2 regions of the Eubacterium sp. SB2 genome follow, and region 2 is predicted to be linked to the other one. Evidence: riboswitches for the same ligand, from Rfam matches in the RefSeq annotation. Region 2 holds a riboswitch; the other holds the start of a gene.
What was found. A riboswitch is a leader RNA that binds a small molecule or an ion and turns the genes downstream of it on or off. The one in region 2 is predicted to bind cobalamin.
Positions count from the first base shown of each region.

Region 1: linked by a shared signal. The riboswitch ahead of BN1938_RS15590 (ABC transporter substrate-binding protein) and the one ahead of BN1938_RS06485 (energy-coupling factor ABC transporter permease) in region 2 are both predicted to bind cobalamin.

Region 1 is NZ_LN865153.1:712,892-719,146, forward strand. Features, by position in the region: gene BN1938_RS15580 (ABC transporter ATP-binding protein) at 1-543, opposite strand, end outside; gene BN1938_RS15585 (FecCD family ABC transporter permease) at 559-1,617, opposite strand; gene BN1938_RS15590 (ABC transporter substrate-binding protein) at 1,648-2,667, opposite strand; cobalamin riboswitch at 3,006-3,194, opposite strand; gene BN1938_RS15595 (putative 2-aminoethylphosphonate ABC transporter permease subunit) at 3,403-5,118, opposite strand; gene BN1938_RS15600 (ABC transporter ATP-binding protein) at 5,243-6,255, opposite strand, start outside.
Region 2 is NZ_LN865151.1:367,219-373,473, reverse strand. Features, by position in the region: gene cbiD (cobalt-precorrin-5B (C(1))-methyltransferase CbiD) at 1-798, opposite strand, end outside; gene BN1938_RS06505 (sirohydrochlorin cobaltochelatase) at 818-1,600, opposite strand; gene BN1938_RS06500 (energy-coupling factor ABC transporter ATP-binding protein) at 1,652-2,512, opposite strand; gene cbiQ (cobalt ECF transporter T component CbiQ) at 2,509-3,282, opposite strand; gene BN1938_RS06490 (energy-coupling factor ABC transporter substrate-binding protein) at 3,304-3,615, opposite strand; gene BN1938_RS06485 (energy-coupling factor ABC transporter permease) at 3,617-4,366, opposite strand; cobalamin riboswitch at 4,471-4,667, opposite strand; gene BN1938_RS06480 (cob(I)yrinic acid a,c-diamide adenosyltransferase) at 4,746-5,273, opposite strand; gene cobK (precorrin-6A reductase) at 5,425-6,246, opposite strand.

The DNA.
Region 1 (6,255 bases), on a different contig from region 2:
TTTTACCAGATTCATTAGTTCTAGCTGGTATTTGATGTCCAGGTGGTTTGTGGGCTCGTCCAGGATCAGGCAGGGTGTGTCCTGGACGAATGCGCGGGCTATCAGGACTCTTTGTTTTTCGCCTCCTGAGAGGGTGAGAAAACTCTGATTGCTTATGGAATGGAGTCCGATCTTTTTTAAGATTTCTTGTACTGTTTTTTTGTCGGTTTTGTCTTCTGATTCCAGCATCTTTTTTCTGGCGTGGCGGCCCATCATTACGACTTCTTCTACGGTAAAGTCAAAGCTTGATTCCTGCTCCTGGATGAGGACCGATAATTTTTCTGCCATTTCACGGTTGCTTATGGCTGTTAGATCTTCCCCCATGAGGAAGATGCTGCCTTCCTGTGGTTTGAGGACTTTGTATATGTTTTTTAGAAGTGTAGACTTTCCGCTGCCGTTCGGGCCGATTATGCCTACAAATTCTTGCTTTTTTATGTGCATCTCAATCTGGGATAGTATTTGTCTGTCCCGGACTTGATAAGAAAGTTCTTTGATTTCTATCATTTCATACTGATCCCCCTATTTAAATTCGTATTGACGCACCTTTATCATCCATAGGAATAATGGCGCCCCGATAAATGCTGTCAGGATTCCTATGGGGATTTCCGTCGGCGGATGAAGCATTCTGGCTCCCACATCTACCCAGATCATGAATAGGGCGCCTGTAAGAACTGAAAGCGGGATTAGTTTTTTGTGATCTGCTCCTACGATGGAGCGGACCATATGGGGAACTACCAGCCCGATAAAACCAATACATCCGCTTACTGCAACTGCAGAGGCTGTCAATAAGGCAGACACAATGATGAGAATCCGCCTCACAATATTTACGTTTACTCCAAGTGTAATGGCTGAATGTTCTCCCATCAGCAGTGCGTTTAAGGCCCTGGACAGGTACATCAGGCACAAAAATGCCGGGATTATGAGTATCCCCAATAAAGGGATATCGCTCCATGCTGCGCTTCCCAGTCCACCCAGCATCCAGAAGGTTGCCTCTCTTACTGCCGCATCATTCGGAGCTGTATATACGATGTAATTCGTCAAAGCGCTGAATAAAGATGAAACAGCGACTCCCACTAGTATTAAACGGATTGGAGTCACTGTATTTCCTGTTCTTGCCAGAGTGTACACAAAAAGCATTGATACAAGCGCTCCGGCAAAAGCTCCTGTGGAGACAGTTAACCTCCCGCCCCATGGAAGCCAGACCCCGGCAAGCATTGCCAGTACGGCTCCCAGAGATGCGCCGGATGAGATTCCCAGCACATACGGTTCTGCAAGCGGATTCTTGGTAAATGCCTGCATACAGATCCCGGAAAGTGTTAGACCCGCTCCTACAAGGCCGCCCAGCAGAACCCTGGGCACCCTTAAAAACCAGACGATATTCTGTGTACTGCTTTTCATTTCTTCTATAGAAATCAGATGCTCCAGGCCAATGTACTGGGATATGTTATACAGTACAATTTTCCAGACGGAAAAAAAGTCTATGGTAACCGGCCCGATTCCGACGGCCAAAATAATAGAAATGATAAGCAGTATACAAAGAATAATCGAGCTTAAAACGCTATGTTTCTTTATAGTCATACAAATATTCTTCATACCTGTGCATCACTTTCATTCAAAACAGTCCGGATGGAATGCCTTTGCAAATTTTTCAATTGTATCCCCCGTCATAGAGCTTGCGAATACCTCGCAAAGATTTACAGAAATAATTCTGTCATTTGCAATTGCCGGTACGGCTGCCAATGTCGGATTCTCTTTTAATTCGGATATTTTCTGTTCTAAGGAAGTATCGCCGTAATCGTCTATTACAATAACTTCCGGGGCACGCTCCACTACTTCTTCCCAGCTTACATTTGCCCAGGTCTTATCCATATCGGAAAAGATATTTTTCCCTCCTGCGTGTTCAATCAGTTTTGCAGTAAAATTATTTCCGCAGGTATATGCTCCGCCATCTTGCGCCATATCATAAACAAATACTTTTACGGTTTCCTGACCCTTCACCGCATTTTCTGCCGACTCGATCTGAGCTTTCATTGCATCTACGATTTCTTCTGCTTTATCTTCCAGATCAAAGATGCGTCCAAGGTTATAAAAATCTTCATATACAACATCAACATCTGCACCGATGGTATACCCTTCAATAGACGCTAGTGACATGATACCATAGCCGTTTAATGTCTCGTGTTCTGTATTATTTTTTTCAGAAAATGCACTGGACCGCCCATAAATAAAATCCGGCTCCTCAGCCAGAATTGCCTCCAATGAGGGGGCTGACTCTGCAAGTTCCGGAATCTTCAAATACTCATCATTCCACTTCGGGTTGATTTTAGAATTTGTATATGCCCTGCCTATAATTTTGTCTCCCAGTCCCATTGCCATTAATTCGTCACCCGTGCATGCATTTGCTGCAATTACTCTTTCAGGCACGTGTGTAAATGTAACTTCAATATCATCCTGCGTTTTTAATGTGAAAGGAAATTCCCCCTCAGATTTAGATTCTTCTTCCTGTGCCGGCTTTGCCTTTTCCGCGGCTGCTGCATCCGCATCGGAAGCATCTTTTCCACATGCTGTAATACTCATTCCTAATGCAAGCACCAGCATTATGCTAATCAGTTTGTTTCTCAATTTCATACTTTTTCTCCTCTTTTCAATAATAGTTTAAAACTATCCTCATAGATATCCATCTTCATTTTCTCCATTTTGCTTATAACTGCATAAGAATAGAACGGGCTAGACCACTTTGCGCGCCGCCGCGATGCCGCTTTGCGGCTATATACCTTATCGCGGCGTGTGCATCTTTGTGATATAGGAAATTCCTCTGGAATTTCCTATATCACAAAAAAGACATCTGCCCGAAATTAGCAAATGTCTAATACATGTGTATCCATTAGGTATACACAAATAAAGTTGTTTTCAAAAATGTACATAACAACTTTAAATATTCAGACAGGACGCTTTTAACCGGAAGTTTCCTCTCTTATTCGTCAAACAGGTTTCCTGACTTCCAGATTATCGCTCATGCTGTGCCTTCTCACAAAATAAAGATTCTGCAATGACATCTTACAGCTTTCACTCCCTGGATACAGTGGCCGGACCGTTCAGGCTTTTCACCTGATTCCCTTTTACCTCTTACGAGCATTTGATGAATAGTATGATTCAGTTTTTCCAGACAAACATACCCTGAAATAAGAAAATTGTCAATAAAAGAACGGGGATCTGATAAAAAATTACAAATAGTTCTTATATTTTTCGTAATAACGCGAATACCCGCCCCGTTGCAGATACACATGCTGCGGGACAGGTATTCTGACGTAACAGTTCGGGCCTGCCTGAACTGTTACATTCTGACTGGGCTTTGCGGAAACATCAGGATGATAAACCTGCCTTTTGCCCTTTATGCCTGCTGGCTTCGTAAAGGCCCCTTACTATCAGGTTTATGAAGAGGAGGAGCATGCACATAGCTACGGCAGGAGCGGTCTGACCGGCGCCTTCGAGGCTTACTATGGCTACGGAGGCTATGGGGGCGGTGGGGGTAAACAGGAATACGACCGCGGATACGGTAACCAGGGAATTTACGAAAAAGTATACCCACATTTCGCAGATTGCGGGCGTGCACAGGGGGAGGGTGACGCGGCGCAGGGTCTTGTAGAATGGGACTGCGAGGGATTCGGATACAGTTTCGAATTCTTTGTCAAGCCTTTTCAGAGCGGTTGTGGCGGTGCTAAAAGGTACGGAGTAGAAGTGTATCATGTTCGCCAGTACGATGATCCAGATGGTTCCGTATATAAAGTGGAAAGGGTTTTGTAATACGTAGCCGTCTGCGAATGGGATCTTGAAGTTTGGTGCGTTGAAGAACATAATGAAACTCAGGCCTACTACGGTTCCCGGTATCGCCAGGGGGGTGATGGAGAGCAGGTAAGTAATTCTTCTGCTGACCTTGAATTTCTGGTTTTTCTCAATCAGGTATGCTCCCAGGAATGTGATGAAAGTTCCCAGAAAAGCCGATATGAGCGCTATGATTATGGAATTTTTGAATGCAGTGGTTCCGCTGCCTGATGAGATTTGCCCCAGATCATAGTTGGAAAGTGTAAATGTCAGATTATAGGGCCAGAATTTGATCAGGGAGGCAAACAGAGCGACTGCGAAAAACAACAGCATAGCCAGTGTGATCACGAGACAGAATATCGTTGCCGCCATGTCGCTTGGCCTGTGGGGTTTAATCTGGTATGGTATCGATTTTGCGCTGATCGCCGCATTCTGCTTTTTATTTGTAATCCGGTCCACTGCGAAGGACAGTACGGCCGGAAACAGCAGGATGATTCCCACTACCGCACCCATGTTAAAGTTCTGCTGCCCGACCACCTGTTTATAGACGTCTGTGGCCAGTACGTTGTAGTTGCCGCCCACAACCGAGGGGGCTCCAAAATCGGTAAAACTGTATGTAAACGCTACAAATATGGCGCTGATCAGCCCGTACTTGACGTTCGGTATGGTGATCGTAAACATTTTCCGGATCGCCGAAGTGCCCATTGTTTCCGCCGCCTCATACAGACGGTTGTCTGCAGCAGAAAATGCCACCATCAGGATCGTTGTCGCCACTGGAAAGCAGTAGATGCTTTCGGCGATGATAATCCCCACCTTGCCGTATAAAGGCACCTGCCAGCCAAGTGCGGTGAAGATGCCTTTATTTCCAAACAGGTAGATCAATGCGATACCAAGAAGCATGGTGGGGGCAAAGATCGGGATCATTCCGATGTATCTGAAAAAGCCTTTCCACGGTACATTTTTTCTCGACAGGGAATAGGCGAAGAAAAATGCCAGTGTCACTGATATGAGTGTTGATACGGCTGCAATAAAAAAAGTATGTGATATGGAATAAACCATGGATTTGCTCTGAAAATATTTTGCAAACTGGGACAAGCCTGCAAATGCACCGCTCTTATCCTGAAATGCCTTCAGGAACAGGGTGCACAGGGGGAGAACCAGGAAGAGTACCAGAAAAATCATAACCAGGTAAATCGCGGCTCCTCTGACAATGTCTTCCTTCTCTCCACTCCTTACTAATTTTTTTATACGGTTCATGTTATGTTATTTTCTCCTTCAAATGATGTTCTGGAATTGACGGGGCCCGGGTAATAGTTCATACTTGTCTGAACCGTTGCGGGGCCCGGGATATATCTGCTGATTTTCTGCCCCGCCCGCTTTATTATGCGGATTCAAATCCCAGCAGTTCTTCGCGCGGCATATTAACAAACACGATCTCGCCCACTCTGAATTTCTTTTCTTTTGCCGCCTGAAAAGGCACATCCACATACAGCACCATATCGCCGTAGACCACATGGCTTACCTGTACGGAAACACGGTTATAAAATCCTCTGAATTCAATGTCTGCGATCTTTCCGCGCAGGCTTTCCCTGCCTGCCGTTCTTTCTATTTCTATCTTTTCAGGGCGTATGGCAACGCGCTCATAATTGCCCAGATTGTATACCTGGCTCTTTTCACGGTCAATAAAATTGATGGAGCCGATGAAATCCGCTACAAAAGGATTTTCCGGGTGCTCATAGATTTCTTCCGGGGTTCCCTCCTGCATCACAACAGCCTTATTCATTACAATGATTCTGTCTGCCATGGTCAGGGCCTCATCCTGGTCATGGGTTACCATGATCGTTGTTAGACCCAGTTCTTTTTGAATACTGCAGATCTCTTTCCTCAGAGATATCCTGACCTTTGCATCCAGCGCGGACAACGGTTCATCCAGCAGCAAAAAATCGGGCTCTGTCGCCAGTGCCCTTGCCAGTGCAACACGCTGCTGTTCTCCCCCCGACATCTGTGACGGCAGGCGGTCCTTTGCATTGGTCAGTTTAATCATCTCAAAAAGGCGCCCAACCCGCTCTTCGATGTCTTTATTTTTTATCTTTTTGTTGCGCAGCCCGTATGCCACATTTTCGTATGCCGAAAGGTTCGGAAAGAGCGCATAAGACTGGAACATGATCCCAAAGTTTCTTCTGGACGGCGGAAGATTGGTCACATCTCTGTCATTGATGTATATCCTCCCGTCACTTGGCCGGTCCAGGCCGGCTATTAAGCGCAGCAATGTGGATTTGCCGCACCCGGAAGGGCCAAGCAGGCAGACGAATTCGCCTGCTTGGATCTGTAAATTCACATGATTCAATGCCACATTCTTTTCAAAAACCTTTGAAACATCACTGATTTTTAAAC
Region 2 (6,255 bases):
AATGCCTTTCATTCCCAGGCTCACCGCATCATCGATGGTCTCGCCGATATAGTTGCTGCATTTTACGGCCAGTCTGCCGTCATATTTTAAAGTCTCTGTCAGAAAATCGCTCCCATAATTGCCTGGCACCACATAACACCAGTCATGCCCGTTTTCCTTCAATACTTTCATTTCCAGAAAAATCGTATCCGTGAGGGCCTTTTCACTCATCGGCTCTACAATCCCGCTTGTGCCCAGCACCGAGATGCCTCCTTCGATCCCCAGTCTGGGGTTAAATGTCTTCGAAGCCAGTTTTCTGCCCTCGGGAACCGTGATTACAATCTCCAGCCCTTTGCTGTAGCCGAACCTCTCTCTCTGTTCCTCGACCGCCCCCAGAATCATCTGCCTGGGAACCCTATTAATTGCAGCCTCTCCGATCTCCTGCTGAAGTCCTTTCTTTGTAACTCTTCCGACCCCTTCTCCGCCATCCAGGCGAAGGGACCCATCCGCAGTCTTTTTCACCTCTGCATAGATATAGATGCCGTCTGTAATATCCGGATCGTCCCCGCTGTCCTTCTGGACGGCACACCGGACCCGGTCCGGGCCAATGTCTATCTGCTCGATGTCCAAGTACAATGTGATGCCTTTCGGAGTCAGTAGGGATACCTGTGTAATGACTTCTTTTGAAAGGAGCATGTACGCGGCGGCTTTGGCTGCCGCAGCCGCACAGCTGCCGGTGGTATATCCCGAGCGCAGCTGCTTTTGATTTTTCCATACTGTCTTTCCCTGCGTCCTGCCCTTTGGCAGCTGTTTTTCCATGGCCTTTCTCCTCTCTCTGTTACATAGCGGCTTCAATATGTTCGATAAAGATATTGCGGATTCCCTTCATCTCGCCCAACCCCCGGATCAGTGCTTTCACTTCATAGCCGGCGTCCTCCAGTTCTGCCTTCCAGGAATCATCCTCCCCTGCCATATCGTTCTTCGCATGGTCACCCGCCACTACCATAAACGGCATCAGCGTCACCTTTCGGATTCCGGAGATTTCCAGTTTCGTCATGACGTTCCTCAGATCAGGAAAGCCTTCTACCGTGCCCACCAGCACCTGATTATATCCCAGTGAGTGGAAGGTATACTCCAGGGTCGGGTATGCTGAATTCGCATGATGGTCTGTGCCGTGTCCCATCAGGATCAGCGCCTCGCCTTCCTCCAGGGTGACCTCCGCCATCATGGCATGAATGGATTTCTTATAGTCATCCACACTGGTAAGAAGCGGATTTCCCACGCGTATCCTGCGGAATCTGTCTGTGTAATCCATCACGTCCCTGAGCATTCTGTCATTCTCAATCCCGTTGATGATATGAGTCGGCTGTACAATGACCTGCTCTATGCCGTCCTCTGCCATCTGTTCCATAGCTTCTTTCACATTCGCTACGAATATATTTTCCTTTTTCTGCAGTTTATTCTTGATCATCTTGCTGGTAAATGCACGATAGATTCTGTAGTCCGGAAATGACTCCCCAACCTGCTTTTCAATTGCCGTTATGTTTTTCTCCAGAGTGTCCAGATGACTCGTCCCGAAGCTCACGACAAGTATTGCCTTCTTACCTGTTATCTTATCCATTTCCTGCTCCCTCTCTTTCCTATTCTCTCTGGTATCGGCCTTCTCCGCCTCTTATGCCCTTGAGGAGACCTCTATATAATGTTCAAGTTCTCTTATATTCACAGGCGGCTTCAGTCCGCTTCCCAGTATCCCTTTTTTCTGAAGCCGTTCAAACAGCTTCAAGACGGCTGGTTCTTCCTGATTGGTCATGGCCAGCGCCTCCTGATCCGTACACACAGTCACGGGATCCGCATGGCGCAGTACTTTTCCTTCATGCATCAGCACGATCTCATCAGCCCAGGACAGTGCGTAATCAATATCGTGCGTAGCCATCAGGATCGTAATCCCTTCTTCCGCCAGCCCATCTACAATCTGATTAACGATCTTTGTATGTTTTGCGTCCAGCGCGGCCGCCGGTTCGTCCAGTATGATGACTTCCGGATGCATCACCAGGATGTCGGCGATGGAAACCTGCTTTTTCTGTCCTCCGCTCAGGGCATGGGCCGGACGGTCCCGGAAGGGTGTTATCTCAAGATGGCCAATCACCTGGTCCACTTCCTGTCTTGCTTTCTCTTCCGTTACACCCATGTTCAGGATTCCAAAGGAAATCTCCTGGTACACGCTTGCCGAAAACAGTTGATTATCCGGATCCTGAAAGACAATGCCGACCCTGCTTCTAAGATCCAGCAATCCCTTTTTAGAGTAATCCACCGGCTTTCCTTCAAATAGAACCATTCCCTTATCCGGTTTATATATCCCATTGCAGCATAGAAAAAAAGTGGACTTTCCGCAGCCGTTTGCACCCATGAATGCCACCTTCTTCCCCCTTTTTATTTTCAGGTTTACCCCGTTTAGGGAGTGTGGGCCGCCTTCTTCATAAGCATAGTGGACATCTCTCGCCTCTATTATGACATCCTGTTCCTCTGTATTCATAAGAATCTCCTCCATATTGTCAGTGCAAGCAGGATTAGTTCAAACACTGCGATTGCAGCGACCTCTTTTTTTCTGGCCGGATGATGTTCCGCAAGTACTCTGATCCTGCCGTCGTAACACCTGGATTCCATCGCATCATACAATGCATTGGATCGCTTAAACGCACGGAGCAGCAGGCCCGCCCCCATCTTCCCGAAGGAACTGACCGAGGTCCGCAGATCTTTGTTGCCCAGCCTGGACTTCTGTGACACCATCATGGCGGAAGCAGTCTCCATAAGCACAAAGATGAACCGGTAGATCAGAAGCATGAGCTCCGTCAATATCTCGGGGCAATGCAGTTTTGCCAGCACGTCCAGAATATCTGTCATCGTCGTATTGAGTGATAAAAAGTACAGGCAGGACACACTCGCCATGGCCGTCGCAATCAGCTGTATCCCGAATAGAAGGGAATGATAACTCCCTGTGATAAAAAAGCTGCCCACTGGAATTGCATAAGCATCCAGTGGGACTTTTGAGATATTGACTATAATCGCAAGTGTACTCAATATCAGGAATGTAAAAGGCACCGCCAGCAGCTTTCCGTATTGTCCCGCTGCTATACGCCCTTTTTTCACGGTCAGGTATGTATTGACTGCAAACACCACGCCTGCAACGATGAGTGAGCGGCTGACCACACAGAACAGCAGAGTTATCATGGAAAATGCAAATTTCTCACCCGCATTTACGTATCTTAATCTGGAGCGATAACAGAGCTTATCTACTACAATCATGCCGCCTTCCTTCCCGGAATCTTATTCCATCTTTTTCTGCCATTTTTTTCTTTCTACGAATCGTCCCATCACAAAAGCGATGATGCCGACCCCGATCCCTGTTTGGATACAAAAGATCAGGCTTTCTACCTCACCCGGCAGTTCGCCGCCCAGTGCGGTCTCCAGCACCGGTGTAAACCACGGAGTGTATTCCCCCTGAATCTCTTCTATCATGACGCTCCCCGCGTCATCAGAACCGCCGAACTCAGCGCCTTTTTTCACAAACAAGGGCACAATTGCAATTAATACAGCTGCGATCAGAAGAATAATAACTGTTTTCATATTTTTACTCATCCTATTTTGCCTCCTTTAAAAATCCAATTGCCTTGAGTTCCGGTTTTGCATAAGATTCCAGGCCGATGACGATGATAACCGTAAGGATGCCTTCGATTACTGCCAGCGGGAGCTGGGTCGGTGCAAATACACCCAGAAATTTAACGGCAGATGCCGCAACACCGCCGGCCTCGGATGGGTAAGCGAGCGCAAGCTGGATGCTGGTCACACAGTATGTAAAGATATCGCCCAGAAAAGCCGCCAGAAAAACGGATACTTTTCGGTTCACATTCATTTTTTTACAGAGCTGAAAGATTCCAAATGACAGAAGCGGTCCCGCTATAGCCATGGAAAATGTGTTTGCCCCCAGTGTTGTCAGTCCGCCGTGTGCCAGCAGAATCGCCTGGAACAAAAGCACGATAATTCCCAGTACGCTGACTGCCGCCGGACCAAATAGGATTGCCCCCAGCCCTGTGCCCGTCATATGGGAACAGCTTCCCGTCACGGAAGGAATCTTCAGGGAAGAAATCACGAAAATAAACGCCCCCGCCATTGCAATCAATGTGATGGTCTTTCTGTTTTCTTTTAATCTTTTTTTCAGGGAAATCAGGCCGGCAACCAGGAACGGGACACAGATAACGCCCCAGGCAATGCAGTATTTAACCGGAAGGTACCCCTCCATAATGTGCATTGCATTCACTGCCGGTGTGACGGCAAACATCAGCGCAAACGCGATGGCTGCCTTGAGTAAGAATTTTTCTTTTTTTGACATGTTTCTCTCTCCTTTTTTGTGATATGTTGTCTCGAAATACCTCCCAGGTATACCACAAAATCGTATGAGATCTGCGGCATAACACCCGGTCATATCCCCGTAACCATTCAGATCCATTTAAAAGCGGGTTTTCTGACTCAGGCATCAACACGGTATTCCGCCTTCCCATGAGAATTCTCACAGTGACATCATGGATACCATTCCACCTATACAGCAACGGGTATTGTGCAGGATTCCCACCTGCTTCCCCTGCGGCCGTCCGCTGCAGATTCTATACTCCACTTGGACAGCTTACTTTTAAATTGTATGCCAGACCTGAACTATATACCGAAAGGGTAACATTCCCCTTTTGGCTGCTTTTTATCGGAGGTATCTCCCCCTAATACTCGATTCCCCGTCTTGCCCGGATCTCCCGGTCAAAGGGGTGTTTGATTTTCCGGATCTCGGAAACATAATCCGCAAGTCCGATCAACTTTTCGTCCGGATTCCGTCCGGTCAGGACGACCTCCAGTTCCTTAGGTTTCTTTTCCAAAAAGGCCAGCGACTTAGCGTGATCAATAAGGCCGTAATGATAAGCAGCCATAAACTCGTCGACCACAAGCATATCATACTCTCCGGATAAAGCCTTTTCACAAACTGTATCCCACAGCCGGGCATAAGTCTCCTGCGCCTCTGCTTTCTCCGCGTCGGACAGCGTGTTGAAGAATCCAAATGATTTGTCCATATGGAGTACCGTAATTCCCTCCACGGCATCCAGAATCTTTAGTTCTCCGGAATCCTCATTCTTCAGAAAACGCGAAAAAAGAACCTTCATACCGCTTCCGGCCGCTCTGACAGCAAGCCCTGTTGCGGCAGTCGTCTTCCCTTTTCCATCTCCACAGTAAATATGTATCAGCCCGTTTTTCATGCACTCACCTCATCCAAAACCTCTTTTATTTTATCATAAATTGTCTGATTATGCAATTTTCACTATCTATCATTGTATATGATTTTCCGTTCTTCCGTTTGTACTTTTTTCTCTTTTTTATGTAATTTTTTAAGGACGGAGGGCAAAGGGGTCAGACCCCTCTGCAGAGGGGTCTGACCCCTTTGCCCTCCGTATTCAGAATATTCTGAATATACTCCTTTATTTCTTCCACACTGTACCCTGATTCTGCAGGCCTTCCAACCACTACAAGCGTTACCCCGGTCTCTCTGGCAGCCTCCAGTTTTTCCTCAAATCCCCCCGCTTTGCCTGATTCCTTAGTCACAAAATAGTCTGCTCCTGTGTATTTCAGCATGGCGGTATTTAATTCTTTTGAGAAGGGCCCCTGCATGGCGATAAGGTGGGAACCCTTGAAGCCAAGCGCCACGCTCTCTTCCACAGACTCTTTTGTCGAAAGAACCCTGGCAAAGCACCGTTCTTTGTAATGATCGATCGCTGTGTACAGCTTTAATTCTTTGCTACCTGTGGAAATAAATATCCGGCCTTCCCGTGTTTTGAGAAACTCTACTGCTTCTGCTACGGAATTTACGATTACCATATTGCGGTAAGAACCGGCGGCGCCGCCTGTCCCGCTTGCGTCCCGCAGACAGCGGATATAACCGGCGCCGCTCCTCTTACAGGCATTTTGTATATTCTCCGTGGCCAGGCGCGCAAAGGGATGAGTGGCATCAATCACAAACCTGATCTGATTCTCCCTGATAAATCCGGAGATCGCCTCTTCGTCCATCCGTCCCGCTGTGACCTGGATATTTTGAATTCCCTCCACACATTCCATTCCGTACTCTGTAGCCGTACTGACGAAGGCCGGCGCAGACAGCGTGCCTAAAAATTCAGCCAGCATTCTTCCTTCTGATGTTCCCGCAAACAGCAGAATACTCATTCTTCCGTTCTTCATATTCCTTTT